3 regions of the Pseudobacillus badius genome follow, and region 2 is predicted to be linked to each of the others. Evidence: a T-box and tRNA genes for the amino acid it is inferred to sense, from the RefSeq annotation. Region 2 holds a T-box; the other regions hold tRNA genes.
What was found. A T-box is a leader RNA that pairs with one kind of tRNA and senses whether it is charged. The one in region 2 lies ahead of argS (arginine--tRNA ligase), so its partner is inferred to be a tRNA-Arg.

Region 1 (10,046 bases), on a different contig from region 2:
AAGCTTTCGTATATTCACGATTTTAAGCTGTGGGAGAAAGAATTCGACTTTTTTCATTCAATAAAGGTCCGTTTTTCAGAGACCGATATGTTTGGGCATTTAAATAATACAGTTCCATTTGTTTATTTTGAAGAAGCCCGGATTGAGTTTTTAGGCGCGAGAGGCTTGCAGCAGGAATGGTTAAGCGAGGCGAGTGAAGTGATACCGGTTGTCGCTGATTTGCAATGTGACTTCCTCGAACAAGTTTTCTTTGGGGACATACTGTCAATTGGCGTAAAAGTAGACAGCTTTGCCCGCTCCTCTTGCGACATACATTATAAAGGAACAAAGCAAGATGGAAGCGTTTGCTTTGTCGGCAGAGGAACACTTGTCCAAGTTTCCGCGATAACAGGAAAGTCGGTGCCGTTTACAGAGGCGGCAAGAGAGAAGTTGCTCGGTTCATCAAAAGTTTGACTCCAAAATAAAAATGACAAGGAATTTTACAACTTTGCTGTCAATTCCTTACTCCCTCACATATGATAGCGTAACGGCCGTTCCGTTGATTAAGTGTTGAGAAGCTGGCGGAAGCGAGGAGGGTACATGTCAAGTGAGGGAGCATCGCTTTGATCGTAAACCGCTATTAACAAAGAGAGAAAAAGAAGTGTTTGAATTACTCGTGCAGGATCGAACAACGAGAGAAATTGCGGAGGAACTATTTATCAGTGAAAAGACGGTCCGCAACCATATCTCCAATTCCATCCAAAAGCTCGGTGTGAAAGGGCGGGCGCAAGCAATTGTGGAGTTGCTCAGAATGGGTGAACTAAAGCTCTGACAGAACAGATGGCGGCCGAGAGATCGCCATCTGTTTTATTGTGTCTTCAAGTCCTTAGATGCGCTTTGCCTTGCATTTTATAAGGAAAAAGGTGAAAATAAACAGGTGATGAATTAATAACGGATGTTTTATGAAAAAGGAACGATGAAGTAAGGAGTGCAAAACATGGCAGCAGATTTTGGAGAATCGCTCGACGTGGTGGCGGATATCGAAAAAGAATTACGGTACATAAACGGCATTATTAAACAAAAAGGCCGGGAGATATTGAGCGATTATAAAATTACTCCACCCCAGTTTATTGCCTTGCAGTGGCTATTTGAAGAAGGAGATATGACCATTGGCGAGCTATCGACAAAAATGTTTCTAGCTTTCAGCACAACAACAGACCTAATTGACAGAATGGAACGAAATCAGCTTGTTGAGCGGGTAAGAGATACGAATGATCGCCGGATTGTGCGCATTCATTTGCTGAAAGAAGGAGCGAGCATGATTGAAGAAGTGATAAAGAAGCGCCAGCTGTACGTCGAGCAGATTTTACAAAATTTCAGTGAAACGGAAATATTATCTTTAAAAAGCAACCTGGAGAAAATGCATCAGGAAATGAAAGTAAAATGAGGCGAGAAAAGTGAATAGACCGATCGGTGTAATTGATTCGGGCGTCGGGGGGCTGACGGTAGCTAAAGAGATTATGCGCCAGCTCCCGAACGAAACGATTTACTATACGGGAGACACTGCCCGGTGCCCATATGGCCCAAGACCGGCCGAGGAAGTAAAAGCATTTACATGGGAGATGACCCGTTTTTTAATAGAGAAAGAGATTAAGATGCTCGTTATCGCGTGCAATACAGCTACCGCCGTTGTACTGGAAGAAATTCAAGCAGCGTTACCCATCCCGGTGCTCGGAGTGATTCATCCAGGAGCGAGAGCGGCAATTAAGCAGACAAAAAATGATCAAATTGGCGTGCTTGGCACGATTGGTACGGTTCGAAGCGGAGCCTATGAAAAGGCGCTTACCTCTATTAATAAAAAAGCCGTTGTTACTTCTTTGGCATGCCCTAAATTTGTTCCGCTTGTCGAGAGTGGAGAATATAAAGGCTCAATGGCGGAAAAAATTGTGAAAGAAACGCTCACTCCGCTGAAGGGTACAAAAGTAGATACGGTCATTTTAGGGTGTACGCACTATCCGCTGCTGGAGCCTATTATAGCTAAAGTTCTTGGAGAGCAGGTGCAGATTATTAGTTCAGGAGAAGAGACTGCCCGCGAAGTCAGCGCTATTCTTGATTATAAAAAGCTATTGGCGAAAGAAACGGCCCGTCTGCCGCATGTTTTTTATATGACTGGTTCACAGGAGTTGTTTTACGAAATTGCTTCTGATTGGCTAAACGAAAAAGAGTTACACATTGAAGCGATCCGCTTAGGCAACTAAGCGGTTTTTTTGCGTTGCTTACTTCTCAAGGAGAGATGTAAAGCAAGCTCCTGCTGCCATGCAAAGAAAGCGCGGTTATTGGCAAGTAGAGCTGCAAGATAAGAAGATTTGTCCAAGCTGGTTCTAACTTTCCGAAACACCCGTATATTTAGTACAAACAGTTTTAGGAGGGGTAGTTATGCGAAAGAAGAAAACGGCAGCAGCGGCAGTGATCTTAATTTCTTCTGTTTATACAGCAGGCTGCGGATTATGGCCTGAGGAGAAAAAAGAAAAAATTGATCCTCCGCAATCCGTCGTTTATACGGACAATCTATCCGGAGAAGAAGGACAAAAAACAGCGCAAAATAAAGATATGGTTATGACGGAACTGTATTTAATTGATAAAAACGGTTATGTTGTTTCTCAAACAATGCCGCTTCCAAATACCAAAAGCCTGGCCAAGCAGGCCGTCGAATATCTGGTAGCTGAGGGACCCGTATCTAATCTCATTCCAAATGGTTTCCGTGCTGTATTGCCAGCTGGTACCCAAGTTAAAAGTGTGGATATTAAAAAAGGAACGGCAACCGTCGATTTTTCGCCTGAATTTAAAGAATACGAGAAGGCAGATGAAGGCAGGATTGTTCAGGCACTTACTTGGACGCTCACTCAATTTGACTCTGTGAAACGGGTAAAGATGCAAGTGAACGGACAAACGCTTTCGGAAATGCCCGTTGGCAAGATGGCGCTGGCTGAGGACGGAACGACGCGGCAAGCAGGGATTAACGTGGATGCCTCCGGTGTCGTTGATCTTGCTGACACAAGGGCGGTAACTGTTTATTATATGGCTCAAGAGGGAGAAGGATATTATTATGTTCCGGTTACCAAGCGTGTAAGCAACGAGGAGCAAGATCAAATTACTGCAATTGTTAAAGAACTGGCCAAAGGGCCTCGTGCCGGTTCGGGTCTTGTGACAGAGTTTTTGCCGGAGGCGGAGCTGCTGGAAAAGCCGGTTATGAAAGAAGGACGAGTCACGCTTAATTTTAATGAGGCGATCCTTGGAAGCTTTGAAAATAAAATGGTGTCCGAGCATATCTTGAAATCGCTGGCTTTGTCGCTTACTGAAGGAACAGAAGTAGAGAGCCTTGCTATTCAGGTGGGGGGCAACTCTAATATCACGACAGAACAAGGCAAACCGTTAAGCAGTTCGGTGACGCGTCCGGACGTGGTAAATCCGGTTGATTTATGAACAACCCCGTTATATTCGACAGAGCGTATATGTAAGTAAATTCCCTTATAATCATCTATCTAACCGTCTGCTGGCAGGAGGCTTAGATGAATGATTTCTTTTTTATGTCTGAAAGAAAAAATGCTACTATAAGAAGATGCTAAGCAAATGAAACCACGGAGGGAATTATCATGAGATTTGATGGAAGACAAGCCGATGAGCTTAGAAGTGTACATATTGAAACCGATTATTTGAAACATCCGGAAGGTTCGGTGCTGATTCAAGTTGGCGATACAAAAGTGATTTGTACAGCCAGTATTGAGGATCGGGTGCCTCCGTTTATGAGAGGGAGCGGAAAAGGGTGGATTTCAGCAGAATATTCCATGCTGCCAAGAGCAACAGGTCAAAGAAATATTCGCGAGTCCTCCAAAGGAAAAGTATCCGGGAGAACGATGGAGATTCAACGTTTAATCGGCCGTGCCTTAAGAGCTGTTGTGGACTTGGAAGTGATCGGTGAGCGGACAGTCTGGATTGATTGCGATGTTATCCAGGCAGATGGCGGCACGCGCACAGCTTCAATCAGCGGAGCGTTTGTTGCTCTTGCCATTGCATTGAATAAGCTGTATGAAGAAAAAGAATGGGCAACCTTCCCGGTTACTGACTTTCTGGCAGCGACAAGCGTGGGAATCGTCCCGGAGCATGGGCCTGTGTTAGACTTAAACTACATGGAGGATAGCCAGGCTGAAGTCGATATGAATGTTGTTATGACTGGCAGCAATGAATTTGTAGAACTGCAAGGAACAGGAGAGGAAGCTACCTTTTCCATTGCTGAGCTGCAGCAGCTTCTTGAGCTCGCGCAAACTGGAATCACCAGCTTGTTCGCTGTTCAATCGGCAGCCCTTGGCGAAATCGCTGGAAGAATCGGCAGAAAGCCAGAAGGAGAGGCGGAATGAAGACGGTTATTATCGCAACAAAAAACAAAGGGAAAGCCAAAGAGTTTTCGAGCTTGTTTGCTGATTACGGAATCGAAGTGAAGACGCTCCTTGATTATCCGCTGTTGCCGGATGTAGAGGAAACAGGCAAGACATTTGAAGAAAATGCGATATTAAAAGCAGAAACGATAGCGGAGAAGACCGGAAAGCTTGTCATTGCTGACGATTCAGGGTTAAGCATTGATGCGCTTGACGGCCGGCCAGGCGTCTACTCAGCTCGGTATGCAGGTGCTGAAAAAAGTGATGAAGCCAATATTGAAAAAGTGCTTGCTGAGCTTAAGGGAGTGCCGGCAGACAAGCGGACCGCCCGCTTTCATTGTGTACTGGCTGTTGCCCGCCCCGGTGAGAAAACAGTCACAGTTACGGGCGTATGCGAGGGCAAAATTACGTTAGCGAAGCAAGGAACAAACGGCTTTGGCTATGATCCGATCTTCTTTGCAGAAGAGTTCAACAAAACAATGGCCGAGCTGAAACCGGAAGAGAAGCACAGCATCAGTCACCGGGGGAAGGCGATGAGAAAGTTGGGCTGCATGTTATCGGAATTGATTGGCGGTGAGGCAGGATGAAGGTGTTGGTAGTGAGCGATAATCACGGCTGGGGCGATATTTTGACTGAATTGCGGGAGCGTTATGAGGGAGATATGGATGCGTTGATTCACTGCGGGGACTCGGAATTGCGGGCCGATGATCCGGCAATCCAAGAGTATTTCATTGTGAGAGGGAACTGTGATGTAGAAGAGGAGTTTCCTTACGATGTCGTGGAAGGTGTCGGCGGCAGAAGGATATTTATTACTCACGGACATCGCTACAATGTAAAGACGTCGCTGATGAAGTTGACGTATAAAGCACAGGAGTATGAGGCTGATTTCGTCTTTTTTGGCCATACCCATATGGTCGGCGCAGAAAAAATAGGTGAAACCATTTTCTTAAATCCCGGAAGCATCGCGATGCCAATTGGACGGCGGGACAAAACATATGCAATCGTAGAAGCAAATAAGCAGCAAGCTGCGATTCGTTTTTTCGATGACGAGCACCGTGAATTAACGGAGTTAAGCTGTACGTTTTCATTCGATTCGGTGTCCTAAAGGAGGATAGCCTGAAAAACGCTGGCTAGTTGTTTTTCAGGCTGCTCTTCTGCTAAAGTAAAAAGAGCCGTTCTTTTTATACAGTAAAAGAAAAAAATCTCAAAAATGCATTGACAATATTTAAGTAAGTTGTTATTATAGTAAATGTCTTACATAACTGCTTTTTGCGAGTAGATAAGCAATATGTCCCAGTAGCTCAGCTGGATAGAGCAACGGCCTTCTAAGCCGTCGGTCGGGAGTTCGAATCTCTCCTGGGACGCCATACATAATTCAACTAACCTTTCAGGCAATCGCCTGGAAGGTTTTTTTGACATCCATCTGCAGGTTTCTATCTGCTTTTCAATTGCGGGAAAGAATCTGCCTCTCGCTTTTTCTTTGCTTTTTTTTTTGAAACAGACATGCTACACTTACAGAAATACAGAAAAAGGAATGAAAACAGCCGTTGTTTTCATCCGAACAGAGACAATCAGGTGACTTATTATGAAGAAGAAAAAGTGGGATAGAAAAGGAAATATATTTATTTTTCCGGGAACTGGCCAAGCGCTTATTCAAAAAGGCAGAGCGGCGCTTGAAAAGAAGGAGTACGATATGGCGGCTTCTTTCTTATCGGAGGCGCTGGAGTATCCCCTTGCCGAGGAGGAAGATGTAAAGACGGCTCTTTTGCTGGCTTTGTATGAAAGCGGCCAGTATGAAAGGGCGTTGGCATTGTGCAGCGATATGCTGCATAAGGGCCTTGGAGAGTACTATGACGTCCTTGATATTTACGTGCTTATTTTAATGCAGCAAAAAGAGTATGAAGCGATCTTCTCTACATTATCGGCCCTGATGGAGGAGAAGCAGCTGCCGGAAGAAAAGCGCGACTATTTCGGGCGGCTGTTAGAACTGAGCCAGAAGATGATAGAGTCCCCGGAACCGCAGGGGAAACAGCTGTTTACCGGCAAAGAAACTTTGCGTGAGCAAACATTAAAATTAATGGAACTTGCCCAAGTGAATATCCGTCCCTATTATGATGAACTGACGGCAATGCTTGCACAAGAAACGGCTCATCCTTTTTTGCAAACGCTTGCCTTAAATGTCTTAAAGGAGCACGGGATCGATAAAGAGGTAACAGTAAAAAAGTTTTCTTTCAGCAGGACGGTCATTCCTGTCCAGTTAGCAGATGCGTTTGAACAAAACTACTTTCGGACAGTGATTCACTTTTTGGAAGAAGACCTGGCCGATAAGGATCCTGTCCAGCTTGAGCAGGCAAAAGAAATGGTCAAGCGCCATTTTTTCCTTCTGTATCCTTTTGAACCTGAGCAAATTTCGGCTGCAGGATGGGCGCAAGCCGTTCGTCTCCAGCTGCGGGTATATTATGAAGGAGCTGCCCTTCAAGCAGAAGAAGAGCTGGATAAGAATGTTGAAAAGAGCCTTCATTTTATGAAGGAATTAGATGAAATTTCTTCGCCGATCATGTAGGCTTTTGGTTGAAAGAGAAAAAACGTATGTTATAATGTAAAGGTCATAATGTGTCCTTTTTGTGTAAGAAAAATATACATAGGGCGGCCGAACAACTTATACTGTTCATGATGATCAATTTATAGATTTTTGGAGGGAACTTTATGTCTGCTAAATGGGAAAAACAAGAAGGGAACCAAGGAGTTCTAACAGTAGAAGTAGATGCAGAAACAGTCAGCAATGGCTTAGATGCTGCATTTAAAAAAGTAGTAAAAAACATTAACGTGCCTGGTTTCCGCAAAGGAAAAATGCCGCGTGCTTTATTTGAAAAGCGCTTCGGTGTAGAATCTCTTTATCAAGACGCACTGGATGTTATTCTTCCAGAAGCATATGGAAAAGCGGTTGAGGAAACAGGAATTGATCCTGTAGACCGTCCGGAAATCGATATTGAGCAAATGGAAAAAGGCAAAGAGCTTATTTTTAAAGCGACTGTAACAGTTAAGCCTGAAGTAAAGCTTGGCGAGTATAAAGGGCTTGAAGCGGAAAAATTAAGCACAGAAGTAACAGATGAAGATGTACAAGAAGAGCTTACTTCACTGCAAAAGCGTCATGCTGAGCTTGTTGTGAAGGAAGACGGCAAAGTAGAAGACGGCGACACAGTGGTTCTTGACTTTGAAGGCTCCGTTAATGGAGAGGTGTTCGAAGGCGGTACAGCTGAAAACTATTCTTTAGTCATCGGCTCTGGCACATTCATCCCTGGATTTGAAGAGCAATTGATCGGCATGGCAACTGGCGAAGAGAAAGACGTAGAAGTTTCTTTCCCTGAAGAGTATCATGCAGAAGAACTTGCAGGCAAACCAGCTGTATTCAAAGTGAAGCTTCATGAAATCAAAGCTCAGGAGCTTCCTGAACTGAATGATGACTTTGCGAAAGAAACAGATGAAGAAGCGGAAACACTTGATGAATTAAAAGCGCAAATCCGCACTCGTCTGGAAGAGCAAAAGAAAACAGCTGCAGAACAAACACTTCGTGACACGCTTGTAGAAAAGGCAGCAGCTAATGCGGAGATCGATGTACCGGAAGTTATGGTTGAGAATGAAATTGACCGCATGCTTCAAGAATTTACGCAAAACCTTTCTATGCAGGGAATGAACCTGGATCTATATTATCAATTCTCTGGCCAAAGCGAAGCAGACCTTCGCGGGCAAATGAAAGAAAATGCGGAAACTCGCGTACGCACAAGCTTAACGCTTGAAGCAATTGCAGAAGCAGAAGGCTTAGAAGCAACTGAAGAAGATACAGAACAAGAATTAAACAAAATGGCAGAGCAATTTAACCTGTCAGTAGAAGATATTAAAAAAGCATTAGGCAGCAACTTAGACGGCATGCAAGCTGACTTGAAAATCCGCAAAGCGGTTGAATTTCTTGTGGAAAACAGCAAAACTAGTGCATAATAGTAGATAAGATAGACAAGGCGCGAACTGCTCGTGCCTTGTTTTCTACCTACTTGTTTATTCATCATACATATCCAAAGGCTGTATAGAAATGAGGCATAGGCTGCTTATAGCCTGAATATTTGCTCCTTGACGAAGAGGGCATATAAAAATGTTTTAGTAATAGTCAGACTGACAGCACATTATATATACAAAAGACCTTTTGTTTTTTGAACCGAGCAAAATGTGGTAAAATGCAATACATACTTTTTTTACGAAAAGCCAACGGCGCTCGTCCAGCGGCAATCGGCAACTATTCTTCATCAGAGCGAGCCGCTTTTAAGCTCGAAAGGGGAAGGGTGTTTAGCTAAGGACCGCCAACGCTGGCAGCTGGACAAGCGATTAAATATTCATAAGGGGTGAAAGTCATTGTTCAAGTTTAATGATGAAAAAGGGCAGCTTAAATGTTCCTTCTGTGGGAAAACACAGGATCAAGTACGCAAACTTGTAGCGGGGCCCGGTGTATATATATGTGATGAGTGCATCGAACTTTGCACGGAAATAGTTGAGGAAGAGCTTGGCACAGAGGAAGAGGTAGAATTTAAAGACGTACCGAAGCCAATGGAAATCCGCGATATTCTAGATGATTATGTAATTGGCCAGGAGCGCGCTAAAAAGTCGCTTGCTGTTGCGGTTTATAACCATTACAAGCGCATCAATTCCAACAGCAAAGTGGATGATGTGGAATTAGCGAAGAGTAACATTTGTTTAATTGGCCCGACAGGAAGCGGAAAAACGCTTCTTGCCCAGACGCTTGCCCGTATTCTCGATGTGCCATTTGCTATTGCCGATGCTACTTCTTTAACAGAAGCAGGGTACGTGGGAGAAGACGTAGAAAACATTCTTCTTAAATTGATTCAAGCTGCTGATTACGATGTGGAAAAAGCCGAAAAAGGCATTATTTACATTGATGAAATTGATAAGGTAGCGCGTAAATCAGAAAATCCATCTATTACACGCGATGTATCTGGTGAAGGCGTACAGCAGGCTCTCTTGAAAATTCTAGAAGGAACAGTAGCAAGTGTTCCTCCGCAAGGCGGCCGTAAGCACCCTCATCAGGAATTTATTCAAATTGATACGACAAACATTCTCTTCATTTGCGGCGGAGCTTTTGATGGAGTAGAACAAATTATCAAACGCCGTCTTGGCCAAAAAGTTATTGGTTTTGGCATGGAGACGAAGCAGGAAGACGTGGAAACCGGTTCGTTATTATCCAAACTAGTGCCGGAAGACCTGCTTAAATTTGGACTCATTCCGGAATTTATCGGGCGCTTGCCAGTCATCGCCAGCCTTGAGCAACTGGATGAAGAAGCGCTCATCCAAATTTTAACGAAGCCGAAGAACGCGCTCGTTAAACAATATCAAAAAATGATGGAACTGGATGAAGTCAATCTTGAGTTTGAAGAAGAGGCTCTGCGCGAGATCGCGAAAAAAGCGATCGAACGGAAAACAGGTGCACGCGGACTCCGTTCCATTATTGAAAGTATTATGCTCGATGTGATGTATGATCTTCCTTCGCGCGAAGATATTAAAACGTGTGTGATAACGAAAGAAACCGTTCTTAACAACGCAGCGCCAAAGCTGCTTGGAGAAAACGGC
Region 2 (10,046 bases):
GACATGGTCGGCCACTCGGGGCTTTTGCAGCCGACAATCAAAGCTGTGGAAACCGTCGACGAGTGCCTTGGCCGCGTGGTTGATTTAATTATTTCTAAAGGCGGAACAGCCATTATTACAGCGGATCATGGAAATGCGGATGAGGTGATTACACCGGGCGGCGATCCGATGACAGCTCATACGACAAACCCTGTGCCGGTCATCGTGACAAAGGAAGGCGCAGAATTGCGCGCCGGCGGCATTTTGGGAGATTTGGCACCAACGATGCTTGATTTGCTGAAAATTGACAAACCAGCGGAAATGACTGGAACATCTTTAATAAAAAATAAATGATTCACATAAAAGGAGAGAATGTTATGCCAATTATTACTGATATTTATGCACGCGAAGTATTAGATTCCCGTGGAAATCCGACAGTAGAAGTAGAAGTGTATACACAATCCGGAGCTTTCGGAAGAGCGCTTGTGCCATCTGGTGCTTCCACTGGAGAATACGAAGCAGTCGAACTGCGCGACGGCGATAAAAGCCGTTATCTTGGCAAAGGAGTATTGAAAGCCGTTGAGAACGTAAATGATGTCATTGCCCCTGAGCTTGTCGGCAGCTTTGAGGTGCTTGATCAAATCGGCATTGACCGGGCGATGATTGAATTGGATGGAACAGAGAATAAAGGCAAATTAGGCGCTAATGCGATTCTTGGCGTATCTATGGCTGTGGCACATGCGGCGGCTGACTTCCTCGGTGTTCATTTGTATGAATATCTTGGCGGAGTGAATGCGAAGCAATTACCGGTACCAATGATGAATATCTTAAACGGCGGCGAGCATGCTGATAACAATGTGGATATTCAAGAGTTTATGGTTATGCCGGTTGGAGCAGAAAACTTCAAGGAAGCTCTTCGCATGGGAGCAGAAATCTTCCACAGCTTAAAATCAGTTTTAAAAGAAAAAGGATTAAACACAGCAGTAGGAGACGAGGGCGGTTTTGCACCAAACTTAAAATCCAATGAGGAAGCTTTGCAAACGATCATTGAAGCAATTGAAAAAGCCGGCTATACGCCTGGAGAGCAAGTGAAATTAGCGATGGATGCGGCTTCTTCTGAGTTTTATAATAAAGAAGACGGCAAATATCATTTAAGCGGAGAGGGAGTTGTAAAAACTTCTGCCGAAATGGTTGATTGGTACGAGGAAATGGTTTCTAAATATCCGATCGTTTCTATCGAAGACGGATTAGATGAAAATGACTGGGAAGGACACAAAATGCTGACTGAGCGCATCGGCAGCAAAGTCCAGCTTGTCGGCGATGATTTATTCGTAACAAATACAGAAAAGCTTGCCAAAGGAATTGAGCAAGGAGTCGGCAATGCGATTCTGATTAAAGTGAATCAAATCGGTACGTTAACTGAAACTTTCGATGCAATCGAAATGGCCAAGCGCGCTGGCTATACAGCTGTTATCTCTCACCGCTCTGGTGAAACAGAAGATGCAACTATTGCTGACATTGCTGTGGCCACAAACGCCGGCCAAATTAAAACAGGCGCACCTTCAAGAACAGACCGTGTGGCAAAATACAACCAGCTGCTTCGTATTGAAGACCAGCTTGGCGACCTTGCCCAATATCTTGGAAACCAAACATTCTATAACTTAAAGAAATAAGACGGTTCAAGCCGCTGCCTCATCTCCACTGATGGGGCAGCGGCTTTTTGTGTTCTGCCAGGCAGGAGGCTAGGGGAAGTTGTTCACTTTTTGGCTGTTTTATGGTAAGGTTATCTTATTCGTATGTTCGTTGATGGAGGTAGAACCATAATGCACACTTTGTTAGTAACTTTGCTTGTGATTGTATCCATTGCGTTAATCGCTGTTGTTCTTTTGCAAACAGGAAAAAGCGCCGGGCTTTCCGGAGCAATTTCCGGCGGAGCGGAACAGCTTTTTGGCAAACAGAAAGCACGCGGCATTGATTTAATTTTACACCGTGTAACCGTGGTGCTCGCTGTTTTGTTTTTTGTTTTAACGATTGCCGTATCGTATTTCGGGCTGTAATATCAAAAGGGCTGTGAGACAAGCCGGCTTTGTGCCGCTTGATTCACAGTCTTTTTTTGTGTCCTTTTTTGAGCGGTTTCGCTACAGGTGCAGTCAGCTTTCTAAATGATTAGGCCTCCGCATGAAATAATAGAGAAATAGCAATTCAAGAAGCGGGAAATACCTCGTTAGGCGCCTCTCGTGATAGGAGGTATGTTGAATGGGGGAAGGTTATTTATTCTTGAATAATAAATGCCATAGTGCATAATGGGCGGAAGGCTAGAAGGGAAGCACTCGGTATTTCGGAACTTTCATTGCTGGCATGCAACTTGCAATTCAATGGAATAAAAGTGTGTGGGGAGGAAAGATGAAATGAAATATCCTTTGTCGCCAGATGTAAAACCGGAATTTTGCACGACAGGTTCTTTTATGCGCTTGCCTGCTGAACACGAAGACGCCCGTGTGGCCATCGTTGGCCTGCCTTTTGACACGGCCGCTTCCTTCCGGGTAGGAGCCCGTTTTGCCCCGCAGGCTATTCGGCAGTCGTCTATGACGCTGTTTCCGTATCACCCGGTGCTTCGAGTGTTTCCTTTTGAAGAAACAAACGCCATTGATATCGGGGACGTGCCGGTGATTCCGCATAATATTCACAGAAGCTATGGATTGATGGAGGAAACTGTTTTAGGTTTGATGAAGCAGCATATCATCCCGATCGCTCTGGGAGGAGATCATTCTGTCACTCTTGCGAACCTGCGGGCTGCTGCGAAAGTATACGGTCCGGTAGCGATGATTCATTTTGACTCGCATACCGATACATGGGATACATACTACGAAGAAAAATATTGGCACGGTTCGACTTTTATCCGGGCGCATGAAGAAGGGCTGCTGCAAAATGAAAAAGTCTTCCAGATTGGCATTCGGGGCACACTGAACCATCCAGGGGATATTCGCTCCAGTACCGACCTTGGGTACAACCTTATTACGACTCAGGAGCTGAAAGTACGCGGAATCGCAGACGTAGTAGCGGAAATAAGAGAGAAGATCGGCGACACGCCCTGCTTTTTGACATTTGATATTGATTTTGTTGACCCCTCCTGTGCGCCGGGAACAGGCACGCTGGAAGTAGGAGGGCCGACGAGCTTCGAAACGCTGGAAATGGTTCGTTCGCTGACCGGCTTTAATTTTATCGGATTTGATTTAGTGGAAGTGCTTCCTCCTTACGATCCGGCTCAAATTACCTCTCTCTTAGCGGCCACAATTGTTCATGACTTTACGGGCCTGGCTGCGCTGCAAATAGCTGCAAAACATAAAAAGACTGTTGCCGAAACAAAATAACAGCAGTATAGTAAGTAGAAATATAAAATATTGCCAAACAAGAATGTCAATGATGAAGAGAGTAATCATGAAGAGGGAAGATAGAGAATCGGGGATGGTGGAAGCCTGGTCGAACTCAAATGATGAACCGCACTTCGGAGACGCCTGCCTGAATGATAGTGTAGGGCCGGCCGGGACTCGCCCGTTAACAGAACAAAGCTGGTTTCGTTACGGAACAAAAAGAGTGGCACCGCGAAGTATCAACTCTCGTCTCTTATATAGAAGAGGCGGGAGTTTTTTATTTTTTTGCCGGGAGGAGAAAAAGAATGAGATTCAGTGAAGAGTTTGCTGCAGCTTTATATCAAGTGCTAAAGGACGATTTGCCAAAAGAGGAAATCCAGCAGCTGATTGAAAAACCGAAGCATGCTGAGCATGGCGATTTGGCTTTTCCGTGTTTTTCGCTAGCCAAAATCCAGCGGATGGCCCCGCAAAGCATTGCAGAGCAGCTAAGCTGTGCAGTTCAGTCTCCGCTCTTTGAAAAGGTGGAGGCGGCCGGCGGGTATGTAAATGCTTTTTTGGACAAGAAATATGTAACGAAATTGGTGCTTGAAGAGGTGATGGCGAAAAAAGAACAATATGGAACGCTCCATATCGGCAAAGGGGAAGTAATAGTTATCGATATGTCCTCACCGAACATCGCCAAGCCATTTTCCATGGGTCATCTTCGTTCTGCCGTGATCGGACAGTCGCTCGCCCTGCTGCTTGCTAAAGGCGGATACAGACCTGTAAAGATCAATCATCTCGGCGACTGGGGCACGCAGTTCGGCAAGCTGATTGCTGCGTATAAGAAGTGGGGGGATGAACAGAAAGTAAAGGAGCACCCGATTAAAGAATTGCTCGCTCTTTATGTGAAGTTCCACGATGAGGCAGAGCGGAATCCGGAGCTGGAGGCGGAAGGCCGCCAATGGTTTAAACGGCTGGAGGATGGCGACCAGGAGGCAGTTGTTCTGTGGGAATGGTTCCGGGAAGAATCGCTCAAAGATTTTTCGCGAATTTATCAGCTATTAAATATTGAATTTGACTCGTATGCAGGAGAAGCCTTTTACAACGACAAAATGGATCGAATCGTCCGGCGGTTGGAGGAGAAAGGGCTGCTTACTGAATCGGAACAGGCTCAAGTCGTGCTGTTAGCGGAAGAAGAACTGCCGCCTTGCTTAATCAAAAAGTCAGACGGAGCCACTTTGTATGCAACAAGAGATTTAGCAGCTGCCTTCTATCGCAAGGAAACGTATCATTTTGCCCAGTCTCTGTATGTAGTAGGCGGCGAGCAACGCCTCCATTTCAAGCAATTAACAAGCGTGTTAAAGAAAATGGGGGAGAGTTGGGCTGACGAACTGATCCATATTCCGTTTGGCATGATGCGCAAAGACGGCAAGAAAATGTCCACGAGAAAAGGACAGGTTGTGTTGCTTGAAGAAGTTTTGCAAGAATCGATTGCTTTGGCGAAAAAGAATATTGAACTGAAAAACCCCGGGCTGGCGAATAAGGAAGAGATCGCCAGACAAGTTGGCGTCGGAGCGATTGTGTTTAATGACTTGAAAAATTACCGGCTGAATAACATTGATTTTTCGCTGGAAGATATTCTGCGGTTTGAAGGGGAAACGGGGCCGTATGTGCAATATACTCATGCCAGAGCCTGTTCGATTTTGCGGAAAGCCGGCTTTCATGCAGAAGAGAAACGAACGGTTGTGTTATCCGGTGAAAAAGAATGGGAAGCGGTCAGCCTGATGATGTCCTTTCCGGAAGCCATTGAAAAAGCAATCAATGAGTTTGATCCTTCACGGATTGCCAAGCATACGATTCAGCTGGCTCAAGCCTTCAACAAATATTATGCAGAGGTGAAGGTACTGGAGGAAGATGAGCAGCAGCTTTCCCGTCTGGCTTTTGTTTCAGCTGTGGCCCAACTATTGAAGGAGGGGCTGGCTTTGCTGGGCATTGAAGCGCCTGATGAGATGTAATTGATTGAAAAAGCCTTGCTGAATGGTTCTTTCCTCTTTCATTTTCTTACAAGAAAATCTTTTCTTGCCTTTTCTCTCCATGAATTAGTTCCTCTCGCTGGTTTCCAAGGACATTATTTCGTAAAATGATAATGAATGTCTGTGGAACGGTTCATACTAGAGAAAAGGGGTTTTTTGTACTATGAAATTACGTTTGCCGAAACCATTTACATTTGAAGCTGGAAAGCGGGCGGTTTTGCTGCTTCATGGGTTCACCGGAAACTCTTCCGATGTGCGGATGCTTGGCCGCTTTTTGGAAAAGAGAGGATACACCTCACATGCTCCGCATTACAAGGGACATGGAGTTCCGCCGGAGGAGCTGGTTCACACCGGCCCAGAGGACTGGTGGCAGGATGTAATGGACGGCTATGAGCATTTGAAGAGCCTTGGCTATCAGGAAATCGCCGTAGCCGGCTTATCACTCGGCGGGGTCTTTTCCTTAAAGCTCAGCTATACGCTCCCTGTGAAAGGAATTGTCACGATGTGCGCGCCGATGTATATCAAAAGCGAAGAGGTTATGTATCAAGGAGTGGTAGACTATGCCCGCCAATTTAAAAAGTTTGAAGGAAAATCGGACGAGGTAATTGAACAAGAGATAGAAGCGTTCAAAAAAACACCGATGAACACGTTGAAAGCCTTACAGCATCTCATTGCCGACGTGCGCAACAATATAGATATGATCTATGCACCATCCTTTATCGTCCAAGCCCGTCATGACGAGATGATTAACCCGGAAAGCGCGAACATTATCTACAATGAGATCGAATCAACAATGAAGGAAATAAAATGGTATGAAGAGTCCGGCCATGTGATTACACTGGATAAAGAAAAAGAACAGCTTCACGAAGACATTTATGCTTTCTTGGAACGGCTGGACTGGAATGTGTAAGATAAAATGCAAGGAGGGATTGTTATGGATCAGCAAAATGAATTAGTCGACAGGCTGCTGACTTATATGAAAGAAGAGTCTTATAAACCTCTCACTGTTAAAGAGCTGGAAGAGATGATGCAGATTGAAGATTCTGCCGAGTTTAAGGACTTTGTGAAGGCGCTTGTTTACATGGAAGAGAAAGGGCTGGTCGTTCGTACACGGGCCAACCGTTACGGGCTTCCTGAAAAAATGAATTTAATACGAGGCAAAATTTCTGGTCATTCAAAGGGCTTTGCCTTTTTAATCCCGGAAGAGCCAGGAATGGATGACGTATTTATCCCTCCTCATGAGACAAATGGCGCCTTAAACGGGGACATTGCGCTCGTCCGCATTACATCTGAGACGAGCGGATCGCGGCGCGAGGGGGCAGTCGTCCGTATTTTAGAGCGAGGAAAAACGGAGATTGTTGGTACATATACCGACAGCAAGCATTTTGGCTTTGTGATTCCTGATGACAAAAAGTTTGCGAGCGATATTTTTATTCCGAAAGAAGCCGCCCACGGAGCTGTAGAAGGCCACAAGGTAGTCGTGAAAATCACCTCCTATCCGGATGGGCGCAAAAGTGCTGAGGGGGAAGTTATTCAAATTCTCGGCCACAAAAATGACCCGGGCGTCGATATTATCTCGATTATTTACAAGCACGGACTGCCCCAGGAATTCCCGGAAGAAGTGATGGCTCAGGCCCATGCTGTGCCGGAAACGATCAGTGACAAGGATATAGAAGGCCGCCGGGATCTGCGAGGCGAAACGATTGTCACGATTGACGGAGCCGATGCCAAAGATTTAGACGATGCCGTGACGGTGACAAAGCTGGAGAACGGCAACTACAAGCTTGGTGTCCATATTGCTGATGTCAGCTATTATGTGACAGAAGGATCGCCTATTGATGAGGAGGCCTATGAGCGCGGTACAAGTGTATACTTGGTTGACCGTGTGATCCCGATGATTCCGCATCGCCTTTCTAACGGCATCTGCTCGCTTAATCCTAAAGTAGACCGGCTGACCTTGTCTTGTGAGATGGAAATTAACCCGTCTGGAGAAGTAGTCGGGCATGAAATTTTCCAAAGTGTCATTAAGACGACAGAAAGAATGACATACAGCGATGTAAATCAAATCCTCGTGGAAAAAGATGAAGAGCTTCGAGCTAAGTATGAACCGCTTGTGCCGCTGTTTGAGCAGATGGAGGAGCTGGCAGCTATCCTGCATAATAAGCGGGAAAAACGCGGAGCGATTGACTTTGATTTTAAAGAATCAAAAGTCATCGTGGATGAGGAAGGCAAGCCGGTTGATATTGTACTGCGGGAGCGTTCGGTAGCGGAACGCTTAATTGAAGAATTCATGCTGGCGGCCAATGAAGCCGTAGCGGAGCACTTCCACTGGATGGATGTGCCGTTTATCTACCGTATCCATGAAGACCCGAAAGAAGATAAGCTCCAGCGTTTCTTTGAGTTTATTACCAATTTCGGTCTCGTTGTCAAGGGAACTGCTAATTCTGTGCATCCGCGTGCACTGCAAGAGGTGCTGGAAGCAATTGAAGGAAAACCGGAAGAAGTGATTATTTCCACAGTGATGCTTCGCTCCATGCAGCAAGCGAAATACTTTGATGAGAGCTTGGGGCATTTTGGGCTATCGACTGATTTTTATACTCATTTTACTTCTCCGATCCGCCGCTATCCGGATTTAATTGTGCATCGTTTGATTCGCACCTATTTAATCGAAGGGCGTGTGGATCCGGCTACGCAAGCGAAATGGGAAGCGCGGCTGGCGGAAATTGCCGAGCATACATCTAATATGGAGCGCCGGGCTGTCGATGCGGAGCGCGACACGGATGAACTCAAAAAAGCAGAATTTATGCTCGATAAAATCGGGGAAGAATTTGACGGCATCATTAGTTCGGTGACGAACTTCGGCATGTTTGTTGAACTGGAAAATACAATCGAAGGCCTGGTTCACGTTTCGTATATGACGGATGACTACTATCGCTATGACGAGCAGCAATATGCCATGATTGGCGAGCGTACGGGCAATGTGTTCCGCATCGGTGATCAGATTACAGTCCGGGTACGAGATGTCAATAAGGATGAACAATCTATTGACTTTGAAGTGGTCGGCATGAAAAATACGAAAAAGCGCCCGCAGGAACAGGCAAGAACAATTAATGTGAAAGCAAAGAACAAAAAAGCGAGCGGCCCGCAAGGCAATAGCGAGGAAGGAGCGGGTGGCGAGTGGACGAACCAGCCGCCGGAAAAAAAGAAAAAGCGCGGCAAGTACTATGAAGGCGTAGCGAAAAAACAAGCAAAGAAAAGACGCAGAAATAAAGGATAAGAGACGCCTGGCAGCTTCAAAGCTGCCAGGCTGGACTGAATAACGGAAGGTGAAGAGATATGCCAAAGGGAGAAGGAAAGGTAATTGCGCAAAATAAAAAGGCGCATCATGATTTTTTCATTGAAGAAACCTATGAGGCAGGGATTGTGCTGCAAGGAACCGAGATTAAAGCCGTCCGTGCCGGAAGAGTGAATCTGAAAGATGCGTTCGCCCGGATTTATAAAGGGGAACTGTTCGTCTATAACATGCATATAAGCCCGTATGAACAAGGCAACCGCTATAATCATGAACCGCTTAGAACGAGAAAGCTGCTGTTGCACCGCAAGCAAATTGACCAGCTGATCGGAGAAACAAAAGAGGCCGGTTATTCGATCGTGCCGTTGAAAATGTATTTAAAGGATGGCTATGCTAAATTGCTAATTGGACTCGCGAAAGGGAAAAAGAAATATGACAAACGTGAGGACCTGAAAAGAAAAGAAGCGAAGCGGGACATCGAGCGGGCGTTTAGAGAGCGGCAGAAAGGGTAAAAGGGGAACGGTTGTTGCTTTTTCTGCTGAAAATGGTATAATAAGAACTGTAGCTGAGCATCGGACATATCGTCCGGTTCCTATTTCTATAATGGGGACGTTACGGATTCGACAGGGATAGTTCGAGCTTGGGCTGCGAGCCGGAGGGCCGTCTTCGCACCAACGCAAACGCCTAAATATAACTGGCAAAAAAGATTTAGCTTTAGCTGCCTAATATAGGTTCAGCTGCTCCTCCCGCTATCGTCCATGTAGTCGGGTAAGGGGTCCAAACTTAGTGGACTACGCCGGAGTTCTCCGCCTGGGGACAAAGGAAGAGATCAATCAGGCTAGCTGTCCGGACGCCCGTCGATAGGCAAAAGGAACAGTGAAACCCCAATATATCGACTACGCTCGTAGACGTTCAAGTGGCGTTATCTTTGGACGTGGGTTCGACTCCCACCGTCTCCACCAATACATAATATGGTGGAAGTACTCGTATATTAACGATGATATAAATTAGGGATATTGAACGGGAGTTGAACCTCGTTGCAATGTCCCTTTTTTCATACGTGCCTATTATGCCTAGTTGGAGACCCTCAAACTTACTAGTAAGTAAATTCTATCACAACGATAAAGGAGTATATGGAGGATTTATTGGTATAGATTCCTAATACATAGTAAAGGTAATGGGCAGCGATCCCATTACCTTTTATTTTTAAACAAAACAGATACAGGTATTATTAGGAAGCACAGGAAAAACGTCATCCATGTAGTTTGCCTATTTCATTCAATTCATTTCAATCCTTCCAGAATCAAATAAATCTAGAATATGGGCCAATGAATGCCCATCCGCCTTAACAGGACCTTTCTGTTCATCATGTGACGAATGAGACGATGC
Region 3 (10,046 bases), on a different contig from region 2:
CCTTGCTATTGCTGCGTTTTATTTATTTTTATTTAATATATTTGAATTCTGCACAAAACGACTTTAGTTAATTGTAATCTATCCACGCCCGGTCCATAACCCATCAGAGGAAACCGCTCTATCTGCCAGCTGGCGAAACTGTCTTTTCGCTTCTTCATCCGCAAAGGCGCGCTTAGGCAGAATGTAGGCACTCATTGAGCTGAAAAACAAAAAATAATACTCTTCGTTTTCTGCTACTTTCTCAATTCCGGACCAGCTTACCTTTCTTTCTTCTACCTTGTTTTTCTCTATAAAGCCATCTTCATGAAGAGTGAATGTATGTTCACCAATCAGATTTTCATTTTTCCCTTCATTTAACGCTTTATTGACCCCGTTCTTTACATGCCAATAGAAATACCTTGGATAAAACATCATCCAGGCGACAGCAGTCAGCATAAAAACAACGGACAGCCCGACTGAAAACTCTCCTGTAATTCCGGTAAAAATAAAAGGAAGCACCAGAAAAGCGATGGGCGGAAAGAAACGCTGCGCGAATAAAGACTTTTTGATGGCGGCGGAATTCTTGACGTAATAAAGATTGAATGCCAAGTAATCCTCCTTTGTCAGCTCATAGCTTAGTTTCATCCATCTTCCTCCCTCTCCTATTTAGACTTTTTAAAAGCCGAAGCAGCGTGACAAGCTGGCTATACAAAAAAGGAAGGGCTAATCCCTTCCTTTTACTTTTACGCGACTTAGAGGATTTGAACCTCTGACCTGCAGCTTAGGAGGCTGCTGCTCTATCCTGCTGAGCTGCAGGTCAAATAAAAGACTGATATATATAGGTTTATTTAGTTTACTCTGTACCGTTTTTGGAAACTTGTCTTACAACTACCTTCTAACAGAATCCCATTTTTCTCCTTCTATTTTAACACGCAGCTAACTTGCAATCTACTGAATTTTTCTTTATTTGTTACCTCCGACTTCAAAATGGATAATATCTCCAGTTTAAAATTCCCCGTTTATAACAGATAAACGTTACGTACTTTTGATTTTTTAAGGAGTGACGTGACGGTGTTAAGTGAAGAGGAGTTTTTATGATTCGAGATTTGCATCAGAAAGACTGGGCTAAAACGGCCATTGCCAGAGAAACAGGGGATAAAATTGTGCTTTTATTAATGATTTCATTACTCACTATGTTGTTCTAGCTCTGTGGCCATACGATGCTCTATGTATGATTCTGCATATTCTTCAAGAAATTCTTTTAAGCTATATTCGTTTAGATAGTTCATTTTAAAATTATACCTTTTGTGAAATAGAGGGTTTTACCAATTCAATAAAGAATGTAAAACATAGGATGGGTACATCCTGTTTGTATCCAATTCAGGAAACTAACAGGTCATTGAGGACCTCAAAATTTTTATTATACAATTTAAGGATGTGTTTATATGTCAGAAGTTCAAGTCATTATTGGGGTTCCCGGAAAGTGGAAAAATAGATCAGAGTTAATACAAGCTGTTGCATCTAACGGTGATGGGTATTTAATGGCTGGTTACATTATCCATAACGCAAAAAAAGACGTAGGTTTTCAAGTGGAAGTTTATGAACACGCCCCCCATTTAAAGGAGGCTTTTTCCTATGCAGGTGCCCTTCAGGAAAGTCTTTTGGATGAAATCGAACATCATACGTTCACGGTATATGTAATAGCAAATATTAATGGGATTGAAGGGCTTAAACAAGTAGTAGATGTCGGAGCAACTTTATTAAAAGCTGGCGGTTTAGCGATAAAAATTGAAACTTCCGGAATGGCACACACCAAAGATGAATGGTATCAACTTTTAGAAAACCAAGATTATTTTCCTATCTATTCTCATTTTGTGACTCTCGTTGGTGAGGAGGAAAGTTATTTTTCGTGCGGAATGAAAGCCTTTGGATTACCGGATGTCATTACTCCTTCTTCAATATCACCAGAAGAAGCCGCAGACCTCCTTAATAACTTCAATCTTTATCACATTATTGAGCATCCTTCTTTTCAAAATGGTGAGATATTTAGTTTGGAGCAAAATTCACCTGTATACAAAATTGATTTCATCAATGAATTTAGATACGAGGAAGAGGATGTATTCTTTAATCCATTTGGATTAATTAATTTAATTCCAGCATAAGTAATAGAGGTACTTATTGTACCTCTCAGACTGTAGACAAACTCAATGAAAATTGAAGTTGTGGTCCGCAGTCTTTTTCTTTTGCTTGTAGATGGGGGCTGTTGATTTCCATTCCAGGCTGCTTCGCCTTCCATTCCAATCAACAGGGTTTACAAAGTTGCTGAGAGGTACTAACAACATTAAAGTTTAATTTAGCTTAAATGAAAAACAGCGCGCTTGCATTTTATCTCCAATCTATACTGTCTTGCTTTTATCTTTCCATTCTTTGTATCAAAAATTGCACCTTCAACATGTATAATACTTCCTTGATCTTTACTTTCAGCAATTTTGAGAGAAGGAATATTGCATTTCTTATCAATTGCGTTAACAATATGCTGGTTTACATATCATTTTAAAATACTTTCAACATTATCGTGTATTTGATCAAAGTCACCATTGTAGGCTTCAAATAAGGTTGTACTGTTTATAAAAATCAGCATCTTTTTTAAAAAAGATGTACCGAAATTATCTATACTCCGTAATTGCACTGACGGGACAGATTACTCTAAAACAAATTGAAAAATTATGGTAAATTTATATTAAATCAAAACCTTAAAAGGCGGTAATTACATGAACAAGATATTAGCAGTGTGGATTATAATAGGTGCATTTTTAGCAGGTTGTTCTAGTATTACTGAGACAGAATCAACTCCAGTTCATCCGTTATTTTCTGCTGATGAAAATAAGTATTCCTTATTAATGGTAAGAGAAACAGAAATGGCAGATTACAATAAATGGTTAGAAGAGAATCAAATAACTAATGTTAAAAAAATTCATGGTCGAACTTCATTAGAAGAAACAAATGGTGAATATAAGTTTTTAGAATTAGAAAAATCTCCAGCATATGTTGTATTTGATACTAAAAATGTGGTGTATAAAGCATACACCGAGGAGGATTTAATTAAATTTTTAAAAGAGAACAGCCCAAATCAGTAAATGCATTGTCTTAATGAGGAAAATGAATTAAATAGGACCTAAGTTGACTTTTGATCTATATTATGAAGGAGTGAAAGAATGTTGGAAATTTCAATTGATCAGATTAGAAAATAAAAGAAAAAAGGTCGATATAGGTCGGACACTCTAGAATATTTCTAATCCAGAGAACCTTAATATATCAACCTTCTTCCATGTTTTACGCGCCTTAGAGGATTTGAACCTCTGACCTGCAGCTTAGGAGGCTGCTGCTCTATCCTGCTGAGCTAAAGGCGCATCTTCTATAACCCTGTTTTTCTTCTGAACGAGAAGAACGGGATTGTTTAAGAAGAATATGCTTACTTAACTAGTATTTGCCGTTTTTATCTTCAGAAACTCTTCTATTTTAGCATAAATTCTTTGCAAGAGTCAATTCGCCCCTTGAATGGGCATAGGGACCTGCAAGCAAGGCCTGCTCCATGAAATCGCCTCAAAAACCTTGGAGAACAAGTCTCCAAGGTTTTTGAGATTTTTTAATAAGACAGCACGCTTTTGGTCTGAGCCTCTTGCCCAGTATTTAGTGATCCAAAGTCATAGCAGTTTTCAATATAAATTTGATGCCAGACCATAAAGGAAAGGAGCGTCCACAGCTTTCGGCTGTTATCTTTCTTGCCGGCGGCATGCTCGTCCAGCAGCAATTGAACCTGCCGTTTATCAAAGAGATCATCCACCTCGCTGGAACGGATGATGAGAGAGGCCCAATCATAAAGCTCTTCTTTCAGCCAGTGACGGATCGGCACGGGGAACCCTAATTTTTTTCTATTTAACACATGATCCGGGACAATGCCTTCGGCTGCTTTGCGAAGGATATATTTAGTTGTATGATGGGCTATTTTCTGATCAGCGCTAATTTTGGAAGCTACCTCAAAGACGCGTTTATCCAGAAAAGGAACTCTCAGTTCGAGGGAATGGGCCATAGACATCTTATCCGCTTTTAATAAAATGTCCCCTCTCAGCCATGTATGAATGTCCAAGTGTTGCATTTTTGTCACCGCATCGTAGCCGCTGGATTGGCTGTAAATAGGATCGGTGATGTGCGTGTAATCTAATCCCCTTCTATAATCGGTAAGCAGCGGCGCTTTTTCCGCTTCTTCAAAAATCTTCGCATTGCCGATATAGCGTTCTTCCAGCGGGGTAACGCCGCGCTCAATAAAGCTTTTCCCTTTCATTCCTTCGGGCAGTGCTTGGCCAAGGGTTTTAACGATACGTTTAACAGGAGAAGGAAGGTAATTAAATACGCGCAAAGATTCCGGCTCCCGGTAGATGTTGTATCCGCCAAACAACTCATCCGCCCCTTCCCCAGACAGTGCTACTGTTACATGCTTTTTCGCCTCGCGCGCAACAAAATAGAGCGGCACAGCTGCCGGATCAGCGAGCGGATCATCCATATGCCAAATAATTTTCGGAAATTCCTCTAGAAACTCTTCGGGTGAGATCACATAGCTGATGTTTTCTAAATCCAAGGATTGAGCCGTTTCCTGCGCTACATCAATTTCACTGAATCCGTTTCTTTCAAAGCCGACAGAGAACGTTTTGATCTTTGGGTTCACTTCTTTTGCTAAAGCAACAATGAAGGATGAATCAATTCCGCCAGACAGGAATGACCCGACTGGTACGTCACTGCGCATATGAACAGCGACTGAATCCGTTAGCACGTCTTGAATCTGCTTCACAAGCTGCCGCTCGCCTGTTTGCGCCGGCTGAAAATTAGGACGCCAATAGCAGCGAATTTTCATCGCTTGTCCCGGTTTTTTAAAGAAATAATGGCCGGGAGCAAGCTTTTTCACGGAAGCCGTCATCGTATTCGGTTCAGGCACGTATTGAAAGCTAAGATAATGCTGCAAGGCATCCCGGTCAATCTCAGATTCTGCCTGATTTTCTTTAGCTAATAGAATGCTCTTTTTCTCAGAGGCGAATAACGTAAGATCCTCTTGTTCGGAATAGAAGAATGGCTTGATGCCAAAATAATCCCTTGCTCCAAATAATAGTTCTTCTTCTTTATCCCAAATAACAAAGGCAAACATTCCTCTTAGTTTCTTGACAGCATGCTCCTTCAAATCGCTATAAAGAGCAAGAATCACCTCTGTGTCTGAATCCGTAAAGAATTGATAGCCTTTTTCTTCCATCTCTTGGCGAATTTCAATATAATTATAAATTTCACCATTAAAAATGATCCAATAACGGTCATTTTCATAAGAGAGGGGCTGATGACCGCTCTCAAGCCCGATAATACTTAGACGTCTAAAACCAAAATTTACGTATTTATCAAAATAAAAGCCCTCGTCATCAGGCCCTCTATGAGTAATAATGGCATTCATTTTTCTAAATGTATCTTTTTTTAATGTCTCTTTCGTTTCTTGGGGTTTGTCGTACACACAACCAACAAATCCACACATCGCTAACACCTGCCTATTCTAAAATGAACCTTTTTTGTCTTTTACCACAGTATCAGTTTTTCTAGAAAATAACAAATGATTCAATAGTTTGATTTATTTCTTGCTGTCTTTCTTTAGTTTGTGACGATCATTTACTTATATTTGCCAACTCTTAGCAGCAGAATCTAACAATTTTTGGGAAATCATTTTTCCGCTTCTTGTAATTTCCCTGTCTGTTGGCAGATTAAACTTCAAATTGTTCTGTCGGCCCGCTGAAATGTGATAAAAAATCAATATTAGGAGATAGAACCCAACCGGATCATGAGTGAAGCTTTACGAGTGAGGCACTTATGTGATAGCAACAAGAGGGGCTTTGTGCAAATAAACAGAGTCCTGCTTATCTGCGGGCAGGACTCTATGTTATCTGATTATTCTTCGAATACAGTAACTTCCTTCATGACATCGCCGTTTTTCATAGCACGCGCTGTTTCCAAGCCAGATGTTACTTTCCCAAATACAGTATGTACGCCGTTTAAATGGGGCTGAGGTTCATGAACGATAAAGAATTGGCTGCTGCCTGTATCTTTGCCGGCATGAGCCATTGACAAGCTGCCTGCTTCATGCTTATGAGGATTTCCTTCTGTTTCACATTTAATCGTATAGCCAGCGCCGCCTCTGCCTGTCCCTGTCGGATCTCCGCCCTGACTAACGAATCCAGGGATGACTCGATGAAACACTACTCCGTTATAAAAGCCTTCATTTGCCAGCTTTTCAAAATTAGCCACCGTATTAGGCGCTTCGCCTGGATATAATTCAAATTCAATCGTTTCCCCATTCTCCATTACAATCTTCCCTTTTTTTGCCATAAAAACCACTCCTTTTCACTTGAATATTTCCTTTTTATCATACCAGAAGAGCGGAAGAAAACCAGAAAGATGAAAAGATTTTCTTAAGGAATTTTCCGAGTAGCTGTTTGCGCGCCAAAAACCCCTACTGAGATCAGCTGCTCAGAGAGGCTTCCTTTTCCAAGATCATGATCAAATTACCGGTGCTCATCCGGATCTTTCAAGTCTATGTTATCCCCTCTGGAAGACAACCGCGTCCGACAGCGAACTAAACAGTGAAGATACAGCCTGCAAAAGCCAACATCCCTTCTTTTCCAGGAAGAGAAGGGATAAAAAATACAGGCAAGATGCAAGATGGACATTAAGATGTTTCTTGTGATTTCTGCAAGCCCATCGCCAGTTCTGCTGCTTTCAGCCTTCGTTCTTTTTGGGCTACATGAAAAACAATATAGATCCATACTAAAACAATAGCCGTATACATGACATACTGAATAGTCGGGGGAATCGTCGTATACCCGAATATGGCGCGGACGTTTGTAAAAACTAACATGCCGCTTACAATCACAGCCAGCATGCGTGTCGGAAGGCTTTTGACAATCCAGGCAGCAATCGGAGCAGCAATCACTCCCCCGAGCATAATCGCTCCTGCCCAGAGCCAGTTAATATGGCCGAGACCGAGGGACAGCATAAACCCCAATGTTGCTGAAGCGGCGACAGCAAATTCACTGACACTGACCGTCCCGATTACTTTTCTTGGCTCCACCCCTTTTTGCGAAAGCAAAGCAGGAGTGGCAATCGGTCCCCAACCGCCTCCGCCGCTCGCATCAAAGAAGCCTGCGACAAAACCGAGCGGAAGATAAAATTTATTCGTCAGCTTTTTATGTTCTTGCCTGCGGGCATCCTGCAAAAATAAAAAACGCGCCAGAATATACAATCCTAATGCCAATAAAAAGATTGACACGTATAATCGCACGTAGTCGCCAGTTAAGTGGCTCAAGAAGGTCGCTCCTGAAAATGCACCGACTGATCCGGGGATAATTAGACGCTTTGCCATCTGTTTATCAACATTCCCAAAGCGCATGTGCGACATCCCTGAGGCAGCGGTCGTGACCACTTCTGCCATATGAACCGAGGCAGAGGCTATCGCGGGCGCAATGCCTGCCGTCAGCAAAAGGGTCGTAGATGTAAGCCCATACCCCATTCCGAGCGCACCATCTACAAGCTGGGCGGCGAGTCCAACTAGCGCCAATATGACAAAACGTTCCACTTTTTTCCCCTCCTAATTAAGGCTGTATGGCTTGAGCAAATGGGCGGATTTCACGCAAAAATGCTTCCCGCCGCTCTATATCTTTATAAAAGATAGGATCAGCCGCTATTTTTAATAAATGACGGCGTACAGTACGATCTGGTTCTACTTTCCTCACAATTTGTCTAACTTCATATAAAAAATCAATGTAGTCTTCATACGATTCATCATAGACTTCTGCGAGCTCGTTTCTGATCTGCTTAGCCAATGTCGGGCTGGCTCCTCCTGTGGAAACACTTAGGACGAGCCGGCCGCGCTGCAAGGAAGCAGGGATGATGCTGTTGCCGAGGTCCGGCTGGGCAGCATGAACAACGAGCTTGCCGGCTGCCTTGGCTTGTTTGGCGACTTCATCATTAACCTTTTTTGAATCAGTCACGGCCATCACTAAGAAAGCATCCTCGTAGTCTTTTTCTTCAACAGGCTTTTGGATAACTGTAACCACCCCTTCATCAGCGAGCTTTTCTATCCCCGGATGAATCACCGGACTCACAACGTGGACATGAAGGCCGAACCGTCGCAGGTTTTCTATCTTGTGCAAAGCCACTTCCCCGCCGCCAACCATCACAACTTTCTCATCCGCTAAATGCACCATAATGGGAAACATCGAAATACCCCCTTGCCGGATTTGCCTCTTCTATGCGGTCCTTTATAATTTGCCGGATGGCCGGATGATACCCCAGGCACTTCGTTAAAATCACTGAATCTCCTGAACCTAGCCCTTCCAGCTCTCTTTTTAATGTGTTAGACAAAATTCCGGTAAATAATAAATAAGGAACCACCCATAACTGAGACGGCTTCTGTTCGCAGAGGCGCGTCAGTTCCTCTTTGAATGACGGAGCCGCTGCCGCTAAATATCCTATATTCACATCTATTAACTTGGTTTTATAACAGAACAGATCCCTAATGGCTGCAAAATCAGCCAGCGTCTGCGGGTCGCTGCTCCCCCGGCCAACGAGCAATACAGACGCATCCGGTAAGATGCGCTGCCCAGTTTCCTTCATTCGCTCCACTAAAATATCGACAATAGCTTCATGTACACCAAGCGGCTGAGCATAGTAAAAGATGATGGAAGGAAAACGGAATTTCGCTTTCTCCAGCTCTATAGGAATATCTTTTTTCGCATGGCCGGCAGCCAGCAGCAAGAACGGCAGAACAATCACTTCTGTGGCGCCTTTCGCTACACAGCGGGCAATTCCCTGTTCAATGGTCGGTTCCGCCAATTCCAAAAAGCAGGCCTCTTGAATAGGGATGCCAATAAACGGTTTTGTCCGTTCAATGAAAGCGAGCGCCTCCTCTCTCCCTTGCTTCACCCGGCTGCCATGGCAAATGTAAAGAACAGCTTTCATTGCCCGGCCCCCACTGCCAGCACAGCCTCTGCTTCCCACTCGTTAAACCAGCGCAACTTCTCCCGAAGCCGGACGACTTCGCCAATAACAATCATGCTTGGATTCGTCACGCCTTCTTCTTGGGCAATATCCGCAATGGTCGCCAGCGTGCCTGTCACTGTTCTTTGGGCTTTCGTTGTCCCCCAATGAACCAAGGCAGCCGGCGTCTGCGGGGATTTGCCATTTTCAATTAATCGCTGCTGTATATAAGGAAGGTTTTTGACTCCCATATAAATGGCTAACGTGTCAATGCCGTTGGCAAGGGCCGCCCATTTCTGATCCTCTTTCTCTCCTTCGCGCCGATGACCGGTCACAATGGCAAAGGAGGCGCTATGATCTCTGTGAGTAACCGGAATCCCCGCATAGGCAGGAGCAGCGATTCCAGAGGTAATGCCCGGGATAATCTCAAAAGGCACGCCATGTTCCGCAAGAAAGGCAGCTTCTTCGCCGCCGCGGCCGAAAACGAATGGATCGCCGCCTTTAAGCCTTACAACCCTTTTCCCTGCCTTGGCATGCTTCACCAGCAAGTAATTAATCGTTTCCTGCTGCAGATGATGATGGTCGGGAAGCTTGCCGCAAAAGATCAATTCAGCCCCGGGTTTCGCATCATCTAAAAGTTCAGGGCTGATTAACCGATCGTACAAGATCACCTCTGCCTCTTGAATAGCCCTTAAGCCTTTCACTGTAATTAAGTCCGGGTCACCAGGACCCGCTCCGACTAGCTGCACCTTTTCCATAATGGCCACCTCCGCTCCATATTTTCAAATGCTGCGGGGAAAAGGCCCGCCGCTTTCTATCATTTTCTCGTTAAATCCAGCTCTTCTTTTTCATAAATTCAATTAATTGATCGGCACATTCATCCACTGAATAGCGGCTGGTCTCCAGAACAAGCTCCGGCGCATCCGGTGCTTCGTAGGGAGAAGAGATTCCCGTGAACTCTGGAATCTGGCCGCTGCGAGCCTTTTGATAAAGCCCTTTAGGAT

Region 1: it encodes a tRNA-Arg, which carries the amino acid that the T-box ahead of argS (arginine--tRNA ligase) is inferred to sense. The anticodon was not compared.
Region 3: it encodes a tRNA-Arg, which carries the amino acid that the T-box ahead of argS (arginine--tRNA ligase) is inferred to sense. The anticodon was not compared.

Annotation. Positions count from the first base shown of each region.
Region 1 is NZ_MWMM01000002.1:552,394-562,439, reverse strand. Features, by position in the region: gene B1A98_RS05950 (acyl-CoA thioesterase) at 1-453, shown strand, start outside; gene B1A98_RS05945 (helix-turn-helix domain-containing protein) at 587-811, shown strand; gene B1A98_RS05940 (MarR family winged helix-turn-helix transcriptional regulator) at 977-1,426, shown strand; gene racE (glutamate racemase) at 1,437-2,237, shown strand; gene B1A98_RS05930 (GerMN domain-containing protein) at 2,416-3,462, shown strand; gene rph (ribonuclease PH) at 3,633-4,394, shown strand; gene B1A98_RS05920 (XTP/dITP diphosphatase) at 4,391-4,999, shown strand; gene B1A98_RS05915 (metallophosphoesterase) at 4,996-5,517, shown strand; tRNA gene B1A98_RS05910 (tRNA-Arg) at 5,703-5,779, shown strand; gene B1A98_RS05905 (tetratricopeptide repeat protein) at 5,998-6,975, shown strand; gene tig (trigger factor) at 7,119-8,408, shown strand; gene clpX (ATP-dependent protease ATP-binding subunit ClpX) at 8,817-10,046, shown strand, end outside.
Region 2 is NZ_MWMM01000003.1:89,805-99,850, reverse strand. Features, by position in the region: gene gpmI (2,3-bisphosphoglycerate-independent phosphoglycerate mutase) at 1-333, shown strand, start outside; gene eno (phosphopyruvate hydratase) at 357-1,652, shown strand; gene secG (preprotein translocase subunit SecG) at 1,803-2,036, shown strand; gene speB (agmatinase) at 2,388-3,350, shown strand; T-box leader at 3,391-3,607, shown strand; gene argS (arginine--tRNA ligase) at 3,656-5,347, shown strand; gene B1A98_RS06720 (alpha/beta hydrolase) at 5,529-6,275, shown strand; gene rnr (ribonuclease R) at 6,300-8,642, shown strand; gene smpB (SsrA-binding protein SmpB) at 8,702-9,169, shown strand; RNA gene ssrA (transfer-messenger RNA) at 9,263-9,619, shown strand.
Region 3 is NZ_MWMM01000004.1:223,320-233,365, forward strand. Features, by position in the region: gene B1A98_RS10070 (YcxB family protein) at 79-624, opposite strand; tRNA gene B1A98_RS10075 (tRNA-Arg) at 729-791, opposite strand; gene B1A98_RS10080 (DUF4261 domain-containing protein) at 1,425-2,141, shown strand; gene B1A98_RS10085 (hypothetical protein) at 2,751-3,116, shown strand; tRNA gene B1A98_RS10090 (tRNA-Arg) at 3,316-3,389, opposite strand; gene asnB (asparagine synthase (glutamine-hydrolyzing)) at 3,626-5,548, opposite strand; gene B1A98_RS10100 (peptidylprolyl isomerase) at 5,956-6,393, opposite strand; gene B1A98_RS10105 (sulfite exporter TauE/SafE family protein) at 6,734-7,639, opposite strand; gene B1A98_RS10110 (NAD(P)-dependent oxidoreductase) at 7,656-8,282, opposite strand; gene B1A98_RS10115 (sirohydrochlorin chelatase) at 8,251-9,024, opposite strand; gene cobA (uroporphyrinogen-III C-methyltransferase) at 9,021-9,803, opposite strand; gene cysC (adenylyl-sulfate kinase) at 9,871-10,046, opposite strand, start outside.